DNA from 4 places in the Alteromonas sp. 76-1 genome. Region 3 is predicted to be linked to each of the others. Evidence: predicted binding sites of a transcription regulator. Region 3 holds the regulator's gene; each other region holds the start of a gene.
The links. Region 3 encodes sigma-54, which starts transcription at its own class of promoters, with help from an activator protein. Its sites were predicted from a motif close to GTTGGCACGNNNNTNGNNT; they were not measured.
Positions count from the first base shown of each region.

Region 1 (6,206 bases), 380 kb from region 3:
AGATTCAGACTGTTCTGCACTTACCAAGTTATGCTGCTGAGTGGTCCCCATCACCTGTTCTTGCTGCCGTGATGAAAGACTATGCCAACGGCGTAAGTCATGCTTGTAGCGCTGCACGTGTAGATAACTTCCACCGCTAAAATCAGGATCGTTTTCATTTACGATGGCAACCTCTCTGCGCTTCATTCCACGAGGGTTATCTGCGGCATACAAGTACCCGGTAAGATCCCGTCCATCGAGGTAACGAAAACCACGAATTTGCTCTACCATTTCTACGTGTAATCGGAGTAAATCCATGACCTCTATGCCGATAGCATGGCAAATATCTAAACGGTCAGCCCTAATTTGAATAAACAAATCACAGGGCATAGTAGGCGCACTTCTATCTTCACATTGCATATCGGGGAAAGGCATCAATTCTACTGGAATTAAGCCTGGGTACACTTCAGTCCAATAGCCAGTTCCAATCGCCACAACACCGGTCACCATAGCTTCGTAATGCTCAGACTCAAAGTGTTCGAATATATCTAATACGCGGGCAAGCTTCGCCCTTACCGCCTCACTATCGTCATCAATAACGTTAAGCAGTAAATATTGCGCATGTAAATTAGGTTCTGCGCAAATCCCTTTTTGTGGTTGTGTCATGGGCACTCTTATTGTTATTTAACCATGGCGAACAATGATACGAGTGTGTATTAATAACCCGCAGCTTGTCCATCTTTTCGGCTTTCAGAAGCCCCAAAGTAAACGTTGCGCTTATCATCCCACATAATTGCCTGATAGCCCCCAAAAGCACCAACAACGCGACGCAATGTGTGACCTCGCTCCATTAACTCTCGCTGTACTGTCTCATCAAATCCTGATTCAAGACTAATATAGCCGCCATCAAGCATTAACTTGCCTGTTGGCGAACTAGAGCCACTGTGCAAAATACGCGGAGCATCACCTGCTTCTTGTAAATTCATACCAAAATCGAGCATGTTTACAATAATTTGCGCATGCATTTGAGGCTGAGTACCTCCGCCCATTACACCGAAGCTTAAAAATGGTGCACCATTACGAGTTACAAATGCAGGGATAATGGTATGAAATGGGCGCTTTTCAGGCTTAAGTTCGTTGAAATGACCTTCTTCTAAGGTAAACATTTCACCACGATTTTGTAGTACAAAACCAAGCCCTGGGGGTGTCATTCCTGACCCCATACCGCGATAGTTACTTTGAATTAGCGATACCATGTTACCGTTTTTATCGGCCACCGTTAAATAAACTGTATCGCCATCGTAAATACCTGCGTCTACACGTTTTGCGGCTTTATCGCCGTTAATAAGCTGCTGACGTTCAGTGGCGTAATCTTTGGAAATTAACCACTCAACTGGAATGTCGTTAAATGCGGGATCAGCATAAAACTTTGCGCGATCTTCAAATGCTAACTTTTTCGCTTCCACAAAGGTATGAATATACTCGGCAGAATTAAAGCCCATGCCTTCAATGTCATAGCGCTCTAATATATTGAGTATTTGTAATGCCGCAATACCCTGCCCATTAGGGGGAAGCTCCCATACATCGTAGCCGCGATAATTTGCTGATACCGGCTCTACCCATTCTGACGTATGCGACGCTAAATCAGCATAAGAAAGGTAGCCACCTTGCGATTTCATATAGGCGTCAATATTTTGCGCAATGTCACCCTTATAAAAAGCATCTCGCCCGCCGGTGGCAATTTTTTCGTAGGTTACCGCGAGACCAGGGTTCTTAAAAATATCCCCTTTTTTGGGGACTTTCCCATTAATAAGAAACGTTTCTGCAAACCCATCGTAATGACCTATTCTTTCGTTGTTCATTGCTAAATAATAAGCAACCAGTTCAGAAACAGGAAAGCCATTTTTGGCATATTCAATGGCCGGCGTGAGCAACGCTGTCATAGGTAACTTGCCAAACTTTTCATGTAGCATAAACCAGCCATCTACGGCCCCAGGCACAGACACAGGCAGTGGCCCAAATTTAGGTATTTGCGCTAAACCTCTATCGTTAAACACTTGTTTGGTCAGCAGCTTAGGAGAGCGGCCCGATGCGTTTAACCCAACTAACTTGTTTTCTTTAGCATCCCATACTATTGCGAATAGATCGCCGCCTACACCTGCCCCTGTGGGTTCAACAAGCCCCAACATGGCGTTTGCAGCAATGGCGGCATCTACTGCACTACCGCCGCGTTTAAGAACATCGAGAGCCACTTGGGTAGCAAGAGGCTGGCTTGTCGCAGCCATACCATGTTGAGCAATAACTTCTGAACGACTCGCAAACGGCGCGCCGGTAACCCTATCGTACCCATAAGCCATTTGACTGACACACAGTAGTAACAAACATCGCAACAGCATGATTTACTTTCCTAATAAAAGAACAAACCTAATGTAGCATTATTGCTAACTAAGTAAATTATCAATAGTTTAGCGTTATTTTTAACTTTATGAAAAACGAAAAAAGCCCCGCAGATGCGGGGCTTAAGATTGGTGATACAGGCATTATCGTTATTATAAGTAATTTTGCCTGTTCAGACTTCCTTACGTACGGCCGTTGGTGAAGTCAGGATATGCTTCCAGACCACATTCACTCATATCAACACCGTCGAATTCTTCTTCTTCAGTTACACGAACACCAATAACGGCTTTAATCGCTAACCAAACAACAAGGCTTACTACAAACACCCAAACAAAGATGGTGGCAGCACCAATTAACTGACCAACAATGCTTGATCCGTCGTTAGTAAATGGAACAAGGATAAGACCAAGTAAACCAACCACACCGTGAACAGAGATAGCACCTACTGGATCATCAATTTTAAGTTTATCTAACGCTACAATGCTTAGTACTACTAAGATACCACCAAGACCACCGAATAAGGTTGCTTGCAGTGGAGTAGGCGTTGAAGGCTCTGCAGTAATTGCTACCAAGCCAGCTAGTGCACCGTTAAGAGCCATAGTTAGGTCAGCTTTGCCGAACAGAATGCGTGCTAAGATAAGCGCTGCAATACAACCACCAGCTGCTGCGGCGTTAGTATTCATAAATACAATCGCAACCGCGTTTGCACTTTCAACTGTAGCAGTAGCAAGTACTGAACCACCGTTAAAGCCAAACCAACCCATCCATAAAATGAATGTACCTAGCGTAGCAAGTGGAAGGTTAGCACCTGGAATAGCGTTAACTTTACCGTCCGCAGTATATTTACCTTTACGAGCACCTAGTACTAATACACCAGCTAATGCTGCAGCAGCACCTGCCATGTGAACAATACCAGAACCTGCAAAGTCAGAGAAACCAAGGTCACCAAGGGTGTACATACCAAATACAGCTTCACCGCCCCACGTCCAAGCACCTTCCATTGGATAGATGAAACCAGTCATCACAACAGCGAATGCTAAGAAAGCCCAAAGCTTCATACGCTCAGCCACTGCACCAGAAACAATAGACATTGCCGTTGCAACGAATACTACTTGGAAGAAGAAGTCAGCAGAAGGTGCATATGTTGCCGCATCTTCAGCAACACCTGTTGCGCCGTCACCCATAATTCCACCTAGGAACGGGCTCCACTCGCCGCCACCATACATGATGCCGTAGCCGCAAATCATATACATGGTGCTAGCAATGGCAAATAACGCGATATTTTTAGTTAGAATTTCTGTCGTGTTTTTAGCGCGTACTAAACCAGCTTCTAGCATGGCGAAACCTGCCGCCATCCACATAACTAGTGCACCGCAGATTAAGAAGTAAAAGGTATCTAGTGCATACCCGAGTTCAAATGTAATTTCCATTATGCTTTTCTCCGCAAATTAATCGTTGTGGCTTACAACGCGTCTGTGTCTGACTCGCCAGTTCGAATACGTACGGCTTGTTCAAGGTCGTAAACAAATACCTTACCGTCACCAATCTTGCCAGTCTTGGCTGCGCCAACGATGGCTTCTACCAAGCGATCTACCTGGTCGTCCTGAACGGCAATTTCCAGTTTGACTTTAGGTAAGAAATCCACTTGATACTCCGCTCCGCGGTAAAGTTCAGTGTGCCCTTTTTGACGTCCGAAACCTTTCACTTCGGTAACGGTTAGACCGTCAATTCCGATTTCTGAAATGGCTTCACGAACATCATCTAGCTTGAACGGCTTGATGATAGCTGTGACTAGTTTCATGAGTTGCTCCAGTTTTTTTAATGGTTGTTTTGCACATTTCGTGTCTTGTACAGGGAAGTAAACCAAGAGATGTGCCACAAATAATTAGACATTAAAAACAAACAGTTAACTAAAACGTGATGCATTTTATTTACATTTATCGCACTAGATTGGTGCATGGCGCCATCAATGCCCAACTTTAGAGCGTAGTGAGTTAAATTAACTGAAAATAGCGATGAAATTAGGATGGAACTAATTACTGGCGATGCGGGTCAGTTAGTAGGTATGACAATTATCACACCTATTATAGAGCCTGAGTATGTGCCTGAACGAGCGCAGGTTTTTCATGCGAGCAAGAAGGGTAAACTCGCAAAAGGCCTACTTATCTCAACCCTTTTACACCTTATTGGGTTAGTAATAGTAATCTTCTTTACTACGTTTGAAAGTGGTGTGACACCAGCACACAAGCCTGCTCCCATTAGTGCAACCTTGTATTTCCCTCAAGTCAGTGCAGAAAAAAACATTATAGAGGCACCTGAACCGGTAGAAGTTACCCCTCCCGTTGTTGAGCCTAACGTATCAGAAAGCCCCAAAACAAAAGTGACTGACCCTGCCGAGCAAATAAAAACGGTAGAGACTAAGCCAGTAGAAGTTATGCCTACCGAAGCTAAGCAGGAAAGTACAGCACCGACAATCGAAAGCAAAAATACAGAAACATCTCCCCCTGAAACGCCCGCGCCTACAATACCCAATAGCCAAACTACTATCGACACTTCGACAAGAAACCAGAAAGCTGGCAATTTGAACTTATCGCCAAGGGCCAGTGCCTCGCAATTTTTTAATCGAAGAGAACAAGAAGAAATTGCCGAAGAAGGGTTAAAAGCGGCTGAAGCACATAGGCAGAAAATAGAAAGCCCAGACCTTGTGGATACTCGAAAAGGCGAAGAGGACACGTCATATGAAGAACGGCCGGTGAAAAAAGTAAATTGCTCCGGCACGACCAACAAAGCGCTTACCATTTTAAGTGGTTTTGCTGGCGGTACGCTTGAATGTAGCAAGGGCAGCGACTACGACCGCTTTATTGAAGCCCGCGTTAACAAAGTGCCTAAGAAAGATTAGCCGTTTTACAATCATGCCCTTGCCGCTTGGCGTAGACGACGTTTCATGATGAGCGCTGGCACAGCATTGCTAATTAGCGCGCCTACCATAATAAGTACAATTGCTATTGAAATGGCGGTGGACAGTGTACTTATTCCAAATAAAAATAGCGCAATACTGGAGATAACAGGTGTGGCAAAGCTTAGGCTCGCCAATAACTGGCGATTACCAAATTTAAGCCCAATATCCCACAAGTAAAACGCGCCACCTACAGGCCCAAGTCCTAGTAATATTGCACTTGCCCAAGCGTTAAATGAAAGGTCCCAATGGCTCGACTCTAGAGTTAAGTGGGAGCCCAGCGCTAACACTGCTACTGCAATAGATATCCAGCCAATGTCTTCAACATCGCTTTTTGTGCCAGCCATAAACCACGAATAACCCGACCAGATTAAGGCGCAAATAAATGCCAACCCGTAACCCAGTGTAAATTCGCTATTAAATTGAATGCTTTCACCCCCTGTAACTAAAATTCCGCAACCAATAAAACCTAGTGCACCTCCAATTACAGCAAACAACCGTTGGTGCGCGTTAGCCACTGCAATACCGAGTAACAACGGCCATAGATAGGCAATAAGACTTGCTTCAATAGGCGGTGCATAACGAAGGGCTAGAAAATAGCAAAAGTGAAATCCGAAGAGACCGCTGGTAGCCACTATCCATTGGGTAAGTGTTAATTTAGGTAATGTAAATAAAGGCTCTCGCTTAATTAATCGCTTTAAAAAAAGCAATAGCGCAGAAACTGAAAAGCAGATAAAAAGCAGCTGAAAAGGCGGCACTGACGATGCGTAAACACCCAACACAGCTAATACGCCCCACGAAATGATGGCCAAAAGCCCTATAAACGTTGCCATTACTTGCCTATTGTTAAAAGTTAAGAACCCTAAGCATAACC
Region 1 is NZ_LR136958.1:473,197-479,402, reverse strand. Features, by position in the region: gene ALT761_RS01965 (Dyp-type peroxidase) at 1-645, opposite strand, end outside; gene ggt (gamma-glutamyltransferase) at 696-2,375, opposite strand; gene ALT761_RS01955 (ammonium transporter) at 2,559-3,806, opposite strand; gene glnK (P-II family nitrogen regulator) at 3,839-4,177, opposite strand; gene ALT761_RS01945 (hypothetical protein) at 4,403-5,275, shown strand; gene ALT761_RS01940 (DMT family transporter) at 5,287-6,165, opposite strand.
Region 1: the regulator sigma-54 is predicted to act here: its motif matches at 4,238-4,256, upstream of glnK (P-II family nitrogen regulator).

Region 2 (6,206 bases), 980 kb from region 3:
TTTAACCTCTTTTATTACCCGCTTTAAGGCTAAAGCGAGTAAAGCCAAGCAAGCGCAAAGCCGTATTAAGCAACTTGAAAAAATGGAAACGCTGTTACCGGCTCATGCAGCTAGCCCATTCAGTTTTGAGTTCGTACCGCCTGCTGCACTGCCTAACCCCCTGGTGCAAATGGAGCATGTACAGTTAGGTTATGATGACCATATTGTATTGCAGCAAGTGAAGCTTAACTTGGTGCCAGGAAGTCGTATTGGTCTATTGGGGCGAAACGGCCAAGGTAAATCTACTCTTATTAAGTTATTAGCTGGGGTACATGCCCCGAAACAAGGCGTTTTCGATACTGCCAAAGGCCTTAAAATTGGTTATTTTGCTCAGCATCAACTAGAAACCCTCGATCCTAACGCCACGCCTATTTTGCACTTACAGCGCATAGACGAAAAAGCTACCGAACAGCAATTGCGAGATTATTTAGGCGGCTTTGGCTTTAACGGCGATGAAGCGCTTTCAGCGGTTGCCCCTATGTCTGGTGGCGAAAAAGCGCGGTTAGTGTTAGCGCTTATTGTGTATCAAAAGCCGAACTTGTTACTACTCGATGAGCCTACCAACCACCTTGATTTAGAAATGCGACATGCGTTGAATATTGCGCTGCAAGGCTTTGAGGGTGCCATGGTGTTGGTATCGCACGATAGATTTTTACTCTCATCGGTATGCGAAGACTTTTACTTAGTCGATAGCGGCGAAGTGGCGGCGTTCACTGGCGACTTAGACGACTACCGCGACTGGATTTTAAAGCAACAAGCCGCCGAAAAAGCCAAAGCGAACAGCGATGCGAAAGCGTTAAATGAAGACGCGGGCGCTGTTAGCGAGCGTAAAATCGATCGTAAAGAAGAAAAGCGCCGAGAAGCAGAGTTTAGAAAGCAAGTTGCACCACTGAAAAAAGCCTTAGAGAAGCACGAAAAGGCCATGGACAAATGTTCAGGCGAGTTGAAAACCCTTGAAGCATCGTTATCAGATACAAATTTGTATAACGATGATAAGAAAGCCGAGTTGATGCAACTGTTAGATAAACAGGCAAAGCTCACTCAGCAGCTTGAAGAAGAAGAGATGCAATGGCTCGATGCACAAGAGCAAATGGAGGCGCAGCGCGCAAGCTATGAAGCACAATAATGCGATTGTAAATGCAGAAGATTTTTGGCAATACGCAGGTAGTCGCTATGGCAAAGGCGACGTAGCGCCACTTGCCATTTTGTTGCAAGACCGTCATGGTGTGAACGTAAACATACTGTTGTTGATATGCTGGTGTATTGAACATGGCTTCATTATTAATTTGCCTCAGTTAAACGCGGTGATAAACGCCGTGGAAGCATCAGAGCACGCTCTTAAGCAACATCGGCTTGAGCGAAAGCAAGCGAAGCCAGAAGATAAGCACGATCCAAACTACCCGCAGGCCGTAGCGAAATACAATCAGCTAAAAGATGACGAGCTAGTATTAGAAAAAGCGCAACAAGCTATTATTGTAGAAACGGTTAATAGTCTTGGTTTAGCGTCCTTGCCTTCAGGCGCCTCTAGTATGTCAGGTGTCTTTAATGCCTCAATCGCTGCACTTATTAATGGGTATGGGTTACGAGAAAAGCAGGAAGCCCGAGAGTTAATCAGCCAGTTACTTAAGCAATTGTCGTAGAAAAAAATAAGAAAACATCATGAGCAAAATCGCGTTATCGCATGGAAAGATTATAAAAAGCAGTTTTCGGGTACCAAGTTGGGCGAAGAACCGTCATGTTCAAACTATATGGCCGCGCTTCATTCAAAAACGCTTGCCGCTAAAATACAGCATGGAACGCCTAACGCTGCCTGATGACGATTTTGTGGACGTTGCATGGGGGCCAAAGCCCGCAGAGCCTTCGGGTATAATCGTGATGTTTCATGGCCTTGAAGGTAGCATTCGCTCACATTACGCCAACGACATGATGGCCAATTTATCGGTGAATGGCTGGCAAGTGGTGATGATGCATTATCGTGGCTGTAGCGGCGTACCGAATTTAAAGCCAAGAGGTTACCATTCTGGCGAGACTGGCGATCCGAGCTTTTTTCTTGATTGGCTAAACCAAAAATTCCCCCAGCTCCCCAAAGTCGCTGTGGGCTTTTCGCTTGGTGGTAACATGCTGTTAAAGCTGCTTGGTGAGAACCCCGCGCAAAAATGGCTGAATGCGGCTATTGCAATATCGTCACCGTTGAAGCTGTCTGAGTGCGCCAAATCTATCAACCACGGTTTCTCGCGGGTGTATCAGAAATACCTCTTAAACAGCATAAAGACCACGTTACGAAAGAAAATGTCGTTTATCGACTATCGTAAACTTATCCAATTAACGAGTGATGATGTTGATGACATTACCAGCTTTGCGCAATTTGATGAAAAAGTCACTGCGCCCTTGCATGGTTTCGAAGACGCAAATGACTATTACGAGAAATGCAGTGCGTACCACTTCTTAAGTGCTATTCATTGCCCTACGCTTGTATTACACAGTATTGACGACCCCTTTATGAACCATTTAGTGGTGCCCAAAGAAGAAGAATTAGCACGCAATGTTACCCTTGAACTCAGTGAACGTGGTGGTCATGTTGGCTTTATGCAGGGTTCAGTGTTTAACCCTAAAGTGTGGTTGCATGAAAGGGTAAAAAGGTACGTTAGCGATGTACTGCCCATTAATCCGAACACGCCCTACGTGTAAGTTTCTTATCTTTTTTGCACGTTAGCTGGCTTTATTTCACGCTTAATCATTAGCGTGAACTCATTTTTTCTGGAGGCAGAGATGATAATTCCAATCGATGCGGTTGATACCGAAACTCTACACAGCTTAGTGGAAGCATTTGTGCTGCGAGAAGGTACAGAATACGGCGCTGAAGACGTCAGTATGGAAACCAAAGTGACACAAGTATTAGATGCGCTTAAAAGTGGTGAAGCAGTATTGGTGTATTCTGAGCTACATGAAAGTGTGGATATCAGGCCAAAAGACGATGTGACATCCCACAGTGAATCTGCTCAAGAAGAGTAGAAATGCCTTAGGTTGCTTAATATTTGGTAGCGTAATAGTGTTTCGCTCAATAACTGACAGCTGAATAACGCATAGGCGCAAACTAAAGGCCCAAAAAAGCCGGGCGAGTGACCCGGCTACCTTTCATCAAAATAACATCCTAAAAACGAGAAAGGTTTAGAAACTGTAGCGTGCAGTTACCTGCATGATGTCTAAGTCATCCATAAGCTTGTAGTTGGCACCCACAGCCCACTGAGGTGTGATGTAGTAGTTTGCGCCTACTTTGAACGTGGCATCGCCATCTTCAACGTCGTAGTAACCTACTTCGCCCAGAAGCTCAACCTGCTCAGTCACCATAGAGCGAACACCAGCATTCACACTGTAGCCCGTCTCATCATCGACATCGCCATCGATACGCTCAAAGTTGGCACCGAAATATGCATCGGTAGTCGCGTTAAGTGGCATTCTGTAACCAGCACCTAGGGTTAGCATATCGAAATCGAAACTGCCTTCTTCAAAGTTGCTGTATTCACCGTTTAAGTAAATGTTGCTGTTTAATAGATATTTGCTGCTTAGTACGAAACCATCGGGTTCGAATGATTCGTTATCGTCAAAATCCATCTTGCTATAGCCACCTTCTACATAACGCCAGTCTGGAGACTCAGCTAACGTTGCAAAAGAAGCAACAGAGGCTGCGGTAGCGGTAAGTGCTGTAAGTAAAGTGATTGCTTTACGCATTGAAAAAACTCCTATTTATCGCAGAAAGAAAAAATACCTGCGCTTCAAATTTTGCGAACCTGTGCATCGTGATGTGCAAACAAATATCGCGAATTCCATCGTTAAATCTGAAGTTAGTTTTGCAAAGGGTTTGCCAATCACGATATGAGCTGATGGTTAAATAGACGATTTTTCTTTAACTTACAGAAAGATAGCGGTTTTTACCTAGCACTGCTTTTTATCACCGGAATAGATATTTCAAATGGCGATGATTATATGAACAATAAATCACGCGAAATGTGTATCTAAAAAACTACACTATATCCTTTCGTCTAATGTCTGGTACGTTTTTACACAGTATTAGTAAGTCCTTCCATCCTAAAATAACGTTTGTAAATGTTTGAAAAGATAGCGGTTGATGGTTATTTAACCCCTTTTAGATAAGTTGGTTCATTCTTTGCAACTGCTCTTAATGAGTTCAAGCGCGGTTAATTCGCTACCCAGTTCTTCTTCCTTTATGGGTAAGCGAGGTTCCTATTAAAAAAGCACCTTTGGGCATTCATCTACGGAGTTAGTTGGTGGCTTTTTTGAACGCGTTTTGGCATAGCCCTAATTCATGGAGATTACGACATGCACCAAGAGTTTAAACAAGACCGCTTTAATGGCGTGACACACGTCAGTAAAGCAACTAAGCGACGCCCTAGGTCACTTTTCTCTCGCGTTGCAGTTGTGATTATCAGTGCGTTGACATTATTAGTCGCGCCAGTGATTAATGCTGAAGGGGTGAGTAATAGCAACGAGCCTCGTGATGCATCCCCTATTCTTCAATCTGTTATCGACGCTGCCAAAGCGTCTGCCGAGGAAAGCTATGAGCAAAACGATCATGGCCTCGATGACGGATTAAAATCAATCGATTATCAAACCTATCGGGCTATCCGCTTTAATCCTGAAAAAAGCTTGTGGATTGGCGAGAACGACTACGAAGTACAGTTTTTTCATCCTGGCTTTCTTTATGAGTTACCTGTGACAGTTCACACTATCGATGAATCTAATAGCGCCGAGCGTATTCCCTTCTCTAGTGACATGTTCCGCTATGACGACAAAGCTGCACCGTTAGCAGGGCTGACCAACGATAAAACGGGGTTTGCAGGCTTTCGGGTTCATTACCCATTGAAAAATGAAACCTATAAAGATGAGTTTGCCGTATTTTTAGGGGCCTCTTATTTTCGTCTAGTGGGTAAGAACCAAGTATATGGTATTTCTGCTCGAGGGCTTGCCATTGATACTGCCCTAACGAAAGGAGAAGAGTTTCCTCACTTTACTGAATTTTGGCTTATTGAGCCAAAAGAAGGCCAACCTATTACGATCTACGCACGACTAGAAAGCCCGTCAGTGGCCGGTGCGTACAAGTTTGTTATTGAGCCGGGCATAGATACACAAGTAGATGTGCAAAGCTGGTTGTTTGCCCGCGAAGATGTAGAAAAGCTAGGTGTCGCCCCTTTTACCAGCATGTTTCTTTATGGCGAAAACAGTGAAAAACGCTCAGACGACTATCGCCCTGAAGTGCATGACAGCGACGGTGTATTAATGGTGACACATGCAGATGAAGAGATTTGGCGTCCACTGACTAACCCAGCAAGACTACAAATCACTTCGTTAAGTGACAGCGCGCCAAAAGGTTTTGGTATGTTGCAGCGCGATGGCGAGTGGGGCAACTACTTGGATGCTGAAGCAAACTATCATATTCGCCCGGGCCTTTGGGTAACGCCCACCGAAGGGTTCGAGAAAGGTCGCTTAGAGGTGGTAGAAATTCCGACTAACTCAGAGACGCACGACAATATTGTGGCGTACTGGGTGCCTGAAGCGCCATTACTTAGCGGTGAATCTCGTTATTTTGCGTACACCTTAAAAACGGTAGAGCGAAACGCCTTTGTAAGCGAGTTAGCAACCGTTATTCGTACACGCCAAAGTAAGCCGTCGTTACCTGGCGAGAAAGTGAAAGATGAAACAAAGCAAGGTCAGCGTCGTTTTATTGTTGATTTCTCTTCTCCTGACTTCTCTTCGCCGGAGCTAGCAGCACCTGAACTGGCAGCTAATGAAAATACGGCCACAAGCTTCAACCCAGACACTACCAAGCTTATTGTGCAAGGTAGCAATGGTGCAATTTCTCAGCAGCGCCTTTACCCCGTTAATGAAGGTAAAGAATGGCGCGCCACTTTTCTTCTTATGCCTAAAGACAAAAGCACGGTAGATATGCGTGCTTATATCGAGCTAGATGGCAAACGTATCAGTGAGGTTTGGAATTATGTCTATCAACCCAAGTAATGCTTCCATTTCCCCTAAATCCTCAACAAAGCGTGATCGATTCATCACGACAGGAGAGCACATGCGCTTATTTATAATGGCAATCTTAGTGCTTCCGAGTACGGCTTTGGCCGGTTGGAGCCTTTATGAAATTT
Region 2 is NZ_LR136958.1:4,605,752-4,611,957, reverse strand. Features, by position in the region: gene ALT761_RS19600 (ATP-binding cassette domain-containing protein) at 1-1,165, shown strand, start outside; gene ALT761_RS19595 (TIGR02444 family protein) at 1,152-1,679, shown strand; gene ALT761_RS19590 (hydrolase) at 1,699-2,727, shown strand; gene ALT761_RS19585 (YheU family protein) at 2,809-3,051, shown strand; gene ALT761_RS19580 (outer membrane beta-barrel protein) at 3,208-3,768, opposite strand; gene ALT761_RS19575 (glucan biosynthesis protein) at 4,378-6,072, shown strand; gene mdoH (glucans biosynthesis glucosyltransferase MdoH) at 6,053-6,206, shown strand, end outside.
Region 2: the regulator sigma-54 is predicted to act here: its motif matches at 4,192-4,210, upstream of ALT761_RS19575 (glucan biosynthesis protein).

Region 3 (6,206 bases):
CGTCGATGGAACATTACGACCAATTGGGCTTTGTTTTATTCCAAAAGCCCAGATATACATTGTATACCGACGATGCACAGTCACCGTGGGAAGTTACCGCGACAGAAGGCACTTTGTATAATAACGAATTGATACAGCTAGAAAATAATGTCGTTATTGAAAACCAAAGTGTCGATGACTTTGTAAGAACAATACGCACAGCGTTTATAGAGATAAACCTGTACACTAAGCAAATGACATCTGATCAGCCCGTGGAAATACGTGGCTTACAATATGTGATTAACAGCAATGGGTTTAACGCTAATTTGCGTACCCAGGAATACGAGTTAATAGACCATGTACAAACCATTTATTCGCCTAGCCACTAAAGCATTAGCGACTAGCCTCGCTGTTAGCCTATTTGCTATTGCGGCTATAGCGGCTGAAAGCGACTTTAATAAACCAATTAAAGTTGACTCGAAATCGCAATTTGTTGACGGTAAAAACAAAACCTCATTGTTTAAAGATGATGTAAGGATTACTCAAGGTTCTTTGGTGATAAATGCTGATGAAGTTGAAGTGATTGCCAGCGAAGGTGATGGACGAGAGATATTCGTGGCTCGCGGCAAACCAGCCAGCTATTCGCAAAAACTTGAAGACGGTGCTCCTGTTACAGCGAAGGCCAATGAAATTCGCTATGAAGTAGTAAATCGAACTATTTCTTTACAAGGAAATGCTGAGCTACAGCAAGACACCAGTAAAGTACAAGGCGACAAGATTACCTTCGACATGGTCACTGAACAATTACTTGCAACAGGCGGCGAAGACGGCGAAGGTGGCAGAGTCACTACCGTATTTACCCCTGAGGCAATACGTAAAGCGTCATCGAATAACGAAGACGATAAGGCGGACGACAACTAATCATGGCAACGTTGAGCGCACAGAGCCTTGCAAAGGCTTATAAAGCACGTCAAGTGGTTCGCGATGTAAGCTTATCAGTATCGACGGGGCAAATCGTTGGACTACTCGGCCCTAATGGTGCCGGTAAAACGACTACCTTCTACATGATTGTTGGCTTAGTTCCCTTAGATAAGGGCAAAATCAGTATTGATGACAGCGAATTAACTCACGAGCCCATGCACGAACGTGCTCGCCGCGGTATTGGGTATTTGCCGCAAGAAGCCTCTATTTTTAGAAAATTGACGGTGTTTGAGAACATCATGGCTATCTTGCAAACCCGTAAAGGGTTAAGTTCATCAGAACAAGAACAAGAAGCCGATGCGCTACTTGATGAATTTAATATCAACCATATACGTAATAGTACGGGTATGAGTTTATCCGGTGGTGAACGCCGCCGAGTAGAAATCGCACGAGCATTAGCAGCCGATCCGCAATTTATTTTGCTTGATGAGCCATTTGCTGGTGTTGATCCTATATCGGTTAATGATATAAAGAAGATCATTCAACATCTTCGTGACAGAGGAATTGGAATCCTCATCACCGATCACAACGTAAGAGAAACACTGGATGTGTGTGAGAAAGCGTATATTGTGAGCCAAGGCGAACTCATCGCGCAAGGGACGGCAGAACAAGTTTTAAGTAATCAGAAAGTAAGGGATGTATACCTAGGAGAACAATTCAGGCTATAGTTACTGTAACCGAATTGTCATTTTCAGTTTTAAGCACGGGTATATTCACAACAAGAGTTTAAAAATAAGACGTAGATGAAACCATCTTTACAGCTAAAGTTCAGTCAACAACTTACCATGACACCGCAGTTGCAGCAGGCAATCAAGCTGCTGCAGTTGTCTACGCTCGACCTGCAGCAAGAGATTCAGGAAGCACTTGACTCAAACCCTCTTTTAGAAGTTGAAGAAGGCGGTGATGACCACCCGGTTGAGAAAAACAACATGGATGGTGACGACCCTTCTGTGGAAGCGGCTCCCACTGCATCTAGCGATTCGTTGGAAGCTGGTGACGCGCTTGAAAAGAACGACCTTCCCGACGAGTTGCCAATCGACAGCACATGGGATGAGTATTACTCGGCCTCTTCTGCCCCCGCTCCTGGCCCATCGAATAATGATGACGACCAACTGTTTCAGGGTGAAACCACCGACAATATTCAAGACCATTTGCTTTGGCAGATGCGTTTAACCCCGTTTTCAGATACAGACCGCGCCATTGCTACCGCCATTATCGACTCCATTGATGAATCTGGTTACCTTAACGTACCCATTGAACAGATTTTAGAATCGGTAAACTCTGACGATGTTGAAGAGTTGGTAGAAATGGACGAAGTTGAATGTGTACTAAAACGTATTCAAATGTTCGACCCTATTGGTTCAGGTTCACGTACACCGCAAGAATGTTTGCTCGTGCAGCTTCGCCAGTTCTCAGACGATACGCCATGGCTCACCGAAGCCAGACAGCTTATTAATGAGTACTCAGACCTGCTGAGCAGCAAAGATTACCGTACGTTAATGCGCAAGAGCCGTTTGAAAGAAGATCAACTTCGCGAAGCCATGCGCTTATTGCAAACGTTGAATCCTCGTCCTGGCAGTGCATTAATTACTAAAGAACCCGAATACGTTATTCCTGATGTTTCGGTAAACAAAAAGAATGGCCGTTGGGTAGTAGAACTTAATCCCGACAGCTTGCCAAAATTAAGCGTAAATCAACAATACGCTGCCATGAGCCGACGCTCTAAAAACAGCAGCGATTCGCAATTTATTCGCTCGCATATGCAAGAAGCCAAGTGGTTTATAAAAAGCCTTGAGTCAAGAAACGACACCTTGATGAAAGTAGCAAACTGTATTGTGCAGCAACAAATGGGCTTTTTCGAGCACGGCCCAGAAATGATGAAACCAATGGTGCTAAATGATGTCGCAGAAATGGTAGATATGCATGAATCCACCATTTCACGTGTCACCACGCAAAAGTATATGCATACCCCTCGTGGCATTTTCGAGTTGAAGTATTTCTTCTCTAGCCATGTAGCAACGGAATCTGGTGGTGAGTGTTCATCTACCGCTATTCGCGCGTTAATTAAAAAGCTTGTGGCAGCGGAAACGCCCAGCAAGCCATTAAGCGATAGCAAGATTGCTCAATTGTTGGCCGAACAAGGCATTAAAGTAGCCCGGCGGACAATAGCAAAATACCGGGAATCGTTATCGATTCCGCCGTCAAACCAACGCAAAAGCCTTATCTAAAGGCCTTGATAATTTAAGGAAGACGAAATATGCAAATCAACCTTACCGGTCATCATGTCGAAATTACTGACTCTTTGCGTAGCTATGTCGATACTAAGTTCAGCAAACTAGAGCGTCACTTTGATCACATATCTAATGTGCATGTCATCCTGAACGTCGAAAAACTCAATCAAAAAGCCGAAGCCACCATGCACCTTAGCGGCGCAGAAGTGTTTGCTTCATCTCATAATACAGACATGTATGCGGCGATAGACAGCATGATCGACAAACTCGACAGGCAAGTTATCAAGCATAAGGAAAAGCTGAAAAAGCACTAAATATTAGTATGGAAATTCAAGCCATAGTAAGTTTGGACCGCACCGAGTGTGCGGTTCAATGTAATAGCAAAAAGCGTATTCTTGAGATTATTAGCGACATTGCCGCTAAGAATAATCCCGACATCGATCAGGCCACAGTGCTAGCGAGCCTACTTGCCCGTGAACGAATGGGAAGTACGGGGATTGGCAATGGCATTGCATTGCCTCATGGTCGTTTACCGGGTTTAGAACACGTTATCGCCATTATTGTAACTAGTCACCCTGCCATCGATTTTGATGCGCTTGACGACCAGCCCGTAGATATATTCTTTGCCTTGTTGGTGCCTGAAGAGAAAACAGAAGGTCACTTACAAACACTCGCTACCGTGGCGGGTAAGCTAAGTGATAAAGAAACGGTGAAAGCCATTAGACGGGCCTCCACCAGTGACGACATTATTACGGCTTTAAGCTAAAAAAGCACAGCACCATATTTTTAGAGGGAGAAATGCAGGTGAAACTGATTATTATCAGTGGTCGATCCGGTTCAGGAAAATCAGTTGCGCTACGTGCCCTTGAAGACTTAGGTTACTATTGCGTAGATAATATTCCGGTTAACCTTCTCCCTACTCTTACCCATACCGTGGTTGATGAATATGACCAAGTTGCGGTAAGTATCGATGTAAGAAACCTGCCCAAAAACCCAGCGGACTTGGTAGAAATTTTAGATTACCTACCCTCATCGTGGTCTATGACCATTGTGTACATCGACGCAAGCGACGATGTGCTGGTGAAGCGTTTCAGCGAAACCCGCCGACTGCATCCGTTAGCCAAACTCAACAAATCATTATCTGAGTCTATAAAGGCCGAATCAGATTTACTTGCGCCTATCGTTGAACGCGCCGATTTGTATATTGATACGGATAAACTCACTATTCATCAACTCGCAGAACTTATCCGCGAACGAATTCTAGGTAAGAAAAGCTCTCGCTTAGTATTGGTGTTTGAATCGTTTGGCTTTAAGCACGGTATTCCTAAAGACGCAGATTACGTGTTCGATGCAAGGTTTTTACCCAACCCGCATTGGGAACCAGATTTAAAGCACTTAACGGGCTTAGATGCGCCGGTTGAAGTATTTTTGGGTTCTCAACCTGTTGTAACCAAATTTATTTGGCAAATTCAGAACCTAATCACTACATGGCTGCCACATTTGGAACGCAATAACCGTAGTTATGTCACCATTGCGATTGGTTGTACTGGCGGTCAGCACCGCTCAGTATTTATTGCACAATCGTTAGCGAAAACCTTTGGCGAAATACACCCCGATGTGCAAATTCGCCACCGCGAGTTAAACTAGTAATGACCATTGAAAAAACACTAACTATAGTCAATAAGCTAGGCCTACATGCGCGCGCGGCCACGCAACTGGTTCAATTAGCTAATCAATTTGACGCTAAAATCGTGTTGGTAAAAGGCGATAAGAAAGCTGATGCAAACAGTGTACTGGGCTTAATGATGCTGGAAAGCCATCAAGGTGAACAAGTTAACGTTGTGGTTGAAGGTAATGATGCCGAAGCGGCATTAAATGCCATTGAAACGTTAATTGAAGGCCGTTTCAACGAAGACGAGTAATACTGTGCTCTCCTGTTATACGGTTTCAGTATAAAGCCGCCTATAATTTCATCATATAGCTTGTAATTGTCTGTCTCTGCTGCGCTTTTGTCATGACAGCGTCATGGCAAGTGCGATATCCTATCATTATAGAAATTCCATTTTTAGGCGAAAGCAGTGGCAGAAGCGCTGGTCTCAAAATACGTACAAAGCCAAATTAGGGCACTTAATGGCGCGTTAATTAACGGTCAATTTGTTTCTGTACGTAAGCTTCTGCTGGAATTGCCTCCTTCTGATGTTGCACATATTCTCGAATCTAGCCCAAGCCGCACCCGTGACGAACTATGGGAACTTATTGATGGTGATTTCCACGGTGATATTCTAGAAGAACTCTCTGACGATGTACGTAACGGTATCATCACCAAAATGCTGCCGGCCAACGTAGTAGACGCGTTAGAAGAAATGGATACCGATGACTTAGCGGTTACCCTTAGCAGCCTTCCAGAACCAGTACTGCAAGACATTCTTGATTCAATGGATGCACAAGACAGACTCAGAGCTGAACAAGCGCTGTCTTACGGCGAAGAGACTGCTGGGTTCATCATGAACACAGATACCATTACTCTTCGCCCTGACGTAACCATTGATGTGGTACTTCGTTATATTCGCCTTAAGGGCGAATTACCTGAAAACACTGATACTTTTTATGTAGTGAATCGAACTGACAATTTAGTCGGTATCGTACCAGTAACGCGATTACTTACCGCCGAAACCGAAGCCAAGGTATCGGATGTGATGGATGAAGAGTCTGAAGCGATTCCTGTTCATATGCCAGATGATGAAGTGGCGAGTTTATTCGAACGTTATAACTGGCTATCAGCCCCTGTGGTTGATGAGAAACATCGCTTAGTCGGCCGAATTACCATTGATGACGTGGTTGATATTATTCGTGAAGATGCCGAGCACTCGATGATGAGTATGGCGGGTTTAGATGATGACGAAGATACCTTTGCTCCTGTGCTTCAAAGTACCAAACGACGCTCCGTATGGTTGGCTGTAAACTTGGTTACCGCGCTAATGGCAGCCATGGTAAGCGATTTATTTGAAGCCACAC
Region 3 is NZ_LR136958.1:856,697-862,902, reverse strand. Features, by position in the region: gene lptC (LPS export ABC transporter periplasmic protein LptC) at 1-368, shown strand, start outside; gene lptA (lipopolysaccharide transport periplasmic protein LptA) at 337-900, shown strand; gene lptB (LPS export ABC transporter ATP-binding protein) at 903-1,628, shown strand; gene ALT761_RS03625 (RNA polymerase factor sigma-54) at 1,704-3,188, shown strand; gene hpf (ribosome hibernation promoting factor) at 3,218-3,505, shown strand; gene ptsN (PTS IIA-like nitrogen regulatory protein PtsN) at 3,514-3,957, shown strand; gene rapZ (RNase adapter RapZ) at 3,996-4,838, shown strand; gene ALT761_RS03605 (HPr family phosphocarrier protein) at 4,841-5,113, shown strand; gene mgtE (magnesium transporter) at 5,270-6,206, shown strand, end outside.

Region 4 (6,206 bases), 310 kb from region 3:
ATACCCGCCCAGCTTTGATAGTGAACTAGCTCTCTATCAGCATCTAATACCGGAAAGTTAAACGTCTCTACTGCCTGATTTGCAATCCCTTCGCTGAGTAGCTTCTTCCAACGGTTTTCTTCAACTAAAGAAATAGACGAATCTAATTTATTTTCTATATAAGGGTCGCTAAGCTTTCTCTCTATCGCCTCATCAAGCAGCGTATCAAGACGCATGAGTGCTGAGGATACATCATCTTCAGGGCGCAGCCTCACCACAGACTGATACAATTTCGGATCGCCCTTTTCAGACAGTTCCGATAAACAGGCACCATGAATTGCCTCAGCAATTGTCACAATGTCATGGGTTTCCGTTAGCAGTATGGCAATCTCATTCTTCTGCATTCGAGCTACTCTACTATCGGTGTAGTGATGATGGTGTTGGGCTAGGCAAACATTCACACTATCGGCAAACTGCAAAAGCCGCATTCTTCTGTTTTCAGGCCCTGAGCGAAGAAATGCTTCTCGGCCTCCAACGACTCTCAGAAGAAATATACAATTCACACCTTCGGTATCTCTAAATGCCAGCTGGCCTTTAAGAATAGAGATAAAGTAATCGCGGTTTGCTAATTCGGATTCAACGTCAAACTGAGTTTTATGTCGCAATAGATCAAGGCGTGTATTTTCCTCTTCCATAATTCGTTGTGAATTGCTTGCTAGAAAGTTCATCGCTTTCACCACGCGTTTTAGTTCTAGGGTTCGTGGTTCATTTACTTGAATAAACTGCATTTGCCCAAAGGACTCAGCCTGCTCAACTACTTGATCGAGAGGGCGCATAATAAGGCGTAAAAACCACGCACCAATAAGGCCAGCCACCGTGCCCACAAGAGACAACCCAAGAATTAATCGCAGTGTGGCTTTCCACATAGAGGCAACAGCAAAGCTGGTATCAGTTTGAACATAAACGACACCGTACTGTCCCCATCCTTCTGAAACTTGAGCCACGCCTGGTTCAACGTTAGGACTAAATAAAGAAGCAAACCAAGCCGGTGTTTGTTCATCTAACTGTGTGGCAAGAGTATGGCTTGAGATGATGTCACCATCGGGTTTCAGGAGTGTTATAGATGCATAGTGCCCAACATCGAACTGGGACATGATAAATAAATCTAACGTATCAGCGTCTTTTTCCAAACCACTCAGTGTAAGTGCCAACATATTAGCGTTATCTAGGTTTTTGGAATAAAGCTGCTCTTCTACATAGCCCTTTGTAGTTGCACCGTGAATGGATACGCTTCCCATGATAGCAACAAGGACAACGGCTATGATGGCAAGCCACAACTCTCTTGTTATTGACATAGACCCCTCAAGATTGTCTTTTTATTCCCTCACGTTTCATGCGCTCAATAACGTTGCGCCACCGAGATAGTCTACTGGTAGAAGTGGAAACCTGCTTTGTTTTGCCCGGCGACCAAATGCCAGCGTCATTAAAGCTAAATACAGGCACGAGGTCGGTTCGTTTCGAACCAAGCATTATTTCAGAAACAAGACTGTCTAAGACCAAGGGATCTGAAGACGGAGTTTCGTAATACCCTAATACCATATGCGCTTGCGTTACGCGGCTTCTACCAATCTTAGCTTTCACATAAATTAAGCGAAGTTTTGTACTATCAATGCCTAAGTGTAGCAGAGCTACATATTTTGCAATGGCGTAATCTTCACAATCTCCACGGGAATGGCCAATAAGCTCGGCAGGGGTGGCCCAGTAGTCTTTTTGTTTGAAAACAATGTCATCGGTGGCATATTGGATATGCTCGTCAAAGAAGCGGTTAACACCCTCTAACTGAGCGGATACTGAAAGATTGTGTAGCTGACTTAGTTTTTCTTCTAACTCTTTGACATTTAAGGCTTTATCATCCCCGAATCGCGCTTTTACTTCCATTTCTAATACGGGGAACTCTATAGACAGATGATCCTTCATTTGCTGTCCTGTCAACATAAGGGCTAAAACTACAAAGCAGTTTGACGCAAATATCGAAAGGGTCATGATTTATTTTTAATTATTTATTATACGAAAGTATAAGCACCCTACAGGCGGCGCTCCTGCATTTATATATAGTTATTCATACTTCAGTATAGGTATAGCATGGAGAATATGTGAAACCAAGTTTGTGTAGAAGAGAATTATCATCGTTATCGTTTGATAACGAAATCACTCTCTTGAATATTCGCAACAATGCCACTGTCTTTGTGAATCAACCTTGCCGTATTGCCATAGGCATTTTCAACAACAAATGCACCAGGGTAAATATGGTACTGCAAATAGGCCTTACCGTGCCGGTCGATAATTTCGCTGGTTTGATACACAAAAAGTTCATCACCGTTCTTGATGCCATTATCACGGCCCAATGATACTGAAATATGTGAACCCGCCACATTAAGCACTCTGCCAGTCATGGGCTGACAAGCAATAGTCTCATTAATATCAGCGGTTAACTGCTGCATCTGCTTTTTAATTGCATTGCCGTATTCTGTCCGCCAAAAGGTCGACGAAAATTCGTCTACATCGGTAAATCTATCAAAAGGCCACTCGGCTTCAGTAACATAATCTTGCTGCAGTAGCAGGCCGCTATTTATACCGTCAAAAACTTTAATGCTTAGCGAAAAGTAACGGGTGGCTTTTTCTTCTTTCCAGAATGCAAAAGAAGAAGGACGTTGTCTTTCAACACTCACGTCACTAATGCTGCCAATTAAAACAAACTGTGCATTTGATTGTTGTGACAACGCACGCACATTTTCTTCAAGCCCATTCACTCCCCATCGTGTGGTGTGTGGAGCAATATAAGCTAAATTTAAATTCTGGGCCTGTGCCGACATTTCGGTAGCCAGCTTTCTTGTTACTGCCTCTGAAAAGTTAGGGATCTTTCCTTCAACCAAATGATTGCGGTTTTCTACCATGAAGTAACTGGTGGCAATATTTTTATCATATTCTACTGCGGTACATTGTTTTGCCGCAGGAAAGATATCTGCCCTGACGCTGACGGTAACATAGTCGCTATGCCATATTTCATCGGTGAGCTCGAGATGATCCACTTCACCTGAACTACTAATGGTAATGTCTTCACGTTCAAGTAACCCATTCGTGAGTTGCTGAACACTGTTTATCGAGGCACCTGCGAATAACAATGCCTGTTTTAAAGCTTCTTCTGTGGCGTCTCTACGCGCTTTTTCTTTATTGCCATTCACAATAACTGCTTGGCCTTTGGCTTCATACCAAGCGGCATGGCTTTGCCCTGTTGACCCTATTGCAAGGCAAAACAGCGCCATAAAAAAGGCGGCATTGGCGTATCTAGCTAAATATCTTCTTTTTACAGAAGACATGCTAACTAAAAGTATTTTAGCGAATGTTTGTATGCCAAGCACAGTCTTGTCCTTTTGTTGTAGTGCAATAAGCGGGAGCGGGCACTACATCAGTTAATTTAGGTCAGTATTCTTTTGTATCAGCTTCGTTGTCAGCTTTATTTTAATTTTTGCTCTAACCCATATAAGCGAAATAGATGCCAATGTTTCAAATTTAAAATTTAGGCGTAAAGATTGCTTATCCAATAATAGAAAAATTGAGAATGAGGTTTCTCTAATGGTGTTTTTTAAAAAATTGATTCGTAGCCGAGCATGGATGACGGCGGCTTTATTGGCTGTATTGACAGGTTTATCTGGGTGCAGTTTATTTGTAGACAAGCATGTGGAGTGGGAGACGGTTGAGCCGGACAGTTACCCTGTACTAAGTGCCGTCGGATATGCTCCTATTATGTCGCAGCGGGGGGAAAGCGAAACGGTCAAAACCTTAATGGCCATTAAAGCGTCAAAACTAGAGGCTTATAGAGAACTTGCAGAACAGGTGTACGGACAACGTATTGAAGGTAATCAATCACTGTCTAGCCTTGTGGTGGATAATGAAACCTTGCGGGCTTCTGTAGAGGGCGTTATTCGAGGAGCTAGGGTAATAAAAAGTTACCCGGTGGGTGAAGATACCTACGCCACCGAACTTGAACTAGATATGCACCGCGTGTACGACATTTATTTGACAACAGCGAAACCACAGAGAATTAAAGACATTAAGTACTATTAAGTATTTCAATGTATGACTAAATAGCACCCACAAAAAAAGCGCGTTTTAAACGCGCTGTTTTTGTTTTTACTTGAGCTTTTGGTGACGAGTGCATTGCTTAAGCGCTAATACCTGAACCTAAGCGGCCCGCATTTGGCTTGCCTTTCTTATCGTAGGTTAACGATTCTTTAGCGCGAACTTCTAACATCAGATTCCGTAAGTGTGTGAGGCGAAGCTGTCCTTGCTCTACGGCTTTCTGATTAATTTGGGTTTTATACTTACAGTCTTCTAACAGACTTTTCGCTTTATCCATCAACCCTTGTTCATCTGCACTAATCGTTTCTTCTGTAGTTTGGCGGTATAACGCCTCGACTTTTTGGTCGGTAGACTGAATAGACTCTAGCAATTCAGACTTATCTGATAACAGGCTCATTAAGGTTTCTGCATCTCGTGAGCTAATCAAATGTAATTCTTTTTCCAGCATCAAGCACAGGCTCTCTAAGTTAGAGACCTGTTGTGATAACGCTGAATAAAGATGACTAGTCATAAAAACCTAATTACTTTTGGCCAAAAATCTCACCCTCAAGCTTAGCGATTTTATTCGCTAACACTTCAGGATTAACTTTATATTCACCACTTGATATCGCCTTTTTAAGACGATCAACTTTTTCCTGATTCACAGGCGCTTCAGATCCTTTCTTCTGAACTTGATTCAACTGCTGTGCAGACTGAGTCAAGGATACTGAATCTTGTCGTGGTGCTTGAGCAACAGATGCATTGTTCGACGTCGCTTGTTGCTGTTGCGACTGCTGCGTCTGATTCTGTTGCGAAATTTTTGTATTATCAACGGGTGTTTTGGGTAACCCATTGTTTACATTGTTAATTGCCATAATATTTCTCCACTACCTTTTCGCCTCTGTATAAGTTATCGGCACGAGCCTTCTTTTCTTTAGGCTTTTATACGACGAAAACGTAGTTTTTTAGCACGCTGAACTACAAGTGTACCACGACTTCTTGAGCGCTGGCGACTTCGGCTATGACGGGCTTTTGGCTACTGGCATTAAGCACCTTTATGGTATCGCCAATAACACCATCTTGTTGTGCTATTCCAGACGTTTTAACCGCCATTCCACCCAATGATGCGCGAATGGTAATTCTATCGCCTTTGCACACAAAGCATAGCATATTTGATTGCACTGCTTGGCCATCAACAATCCGACGTTTCATTCGAGCCCCAATTAATGCATCCACATCAGTAAATGCGCTATAACGAAGACGTTTTATATCTACCGATGCCAGCGTAAGATTAGACGCAGAAAGCACGGTGCCAGGGCTAACCGCGCCAGAAGTAACCACAATTTCTTTCGTTCTCGTTACTTGGGCACTGGTAAATAAGTACCAATCATTATTGGTGCAACTTACACGTACAGAAATATAAGATTGGTTTAGAGATTCATCCGACGCGTGAAATTGAAATCCCGTTGGGCACTGAGGAATATTAATTCTTTCGTCTACTTCAGCAATGCTCACCGCAATATCGGTGTTTTCATCGTGTATACTCAGGGTCGACAGCAAGTATTCTTCTGCGCCCTTATTCACTACATCGTGCATCGTTTCAGCGTAACTATTAGGCGCTAAAGCAACGGCCACTATAACAGTGAAAAGTGGCAGACGAACTCCTGTAAGCCAAGATTTTACATTTTTTAAATTTTTCATAGTCACTTTTCGTGTTCACTTACTGAGTTATTGTCTATGCTTATAAGACAAATTAGGTTGAGACAATAACTTGCGTACGTCCGTGATTAAGTTGTACATGCAGCGAAACCGTCATTTTTCTGTCGTTTGACCTGCATACATTTAGTGATATTGTCTATTCTCTTTAGTGAAGGCAATGATCATGCCCAGTATTAAAAAGAGGTGAGATATGTCGGGAATTTTAGACTCGGTTAACCAACGAACCCAATTAGTTGGTCAAAACCGTCTTGAGTTATTGTTGTTCAGGCTTAACGGTCGTCAACGCTTTGGTATAAACGTGTTTAAAGTACGTGAAGTGCTCCAGTGTCCACCACTGACTTCAATGCCGAAGTTGAACTCGCTAGTTCGCGGAATAGCACATATTCGTG
Region 4 is NZ_LR136958.1:1,166,497-1,172,702, forward strand. Features, by position in the region: gene ALT761_RS04790 (bifunctional diguanylate cyclase/phosphodiesterase) at 1-1,334, opposite strand, end outside; gene ALT761_RS04795 (transglutaminase-like cysteine peptidase) at 1,342-1,956, opposite strand; gene ALT761_RS04800 (flagellar assembly protein T N-terminal domain-containing protein) at 2,169-3,398, opposite strand; gene ALT761_RS04805 (LPP20 family lipoprotein) at 3,652-4,104, shown strand; gene flgN (flagellar export chaperone FlgN) at 4,202-4,630, opposite strand; gene flgM (flagellar biosynthesis anti-sigma factor FlgM) at 4,641-4,973, opposite strand; gene flgA (flagellar basal body P-ring formation chaperone FlgA) at 5,077-5,799, opposite strand; gene ALT761_RS04825 (chemotaxis protein CheV) at 6,008-6,206, shown strand, end outside.
Region 4: the regulator sigma-54 is predicted to act here: its motif matches at 3,522-3,540, upstream of ALT761_RS04800 (flagellar assembly protein T N-terminal domain-containing protein).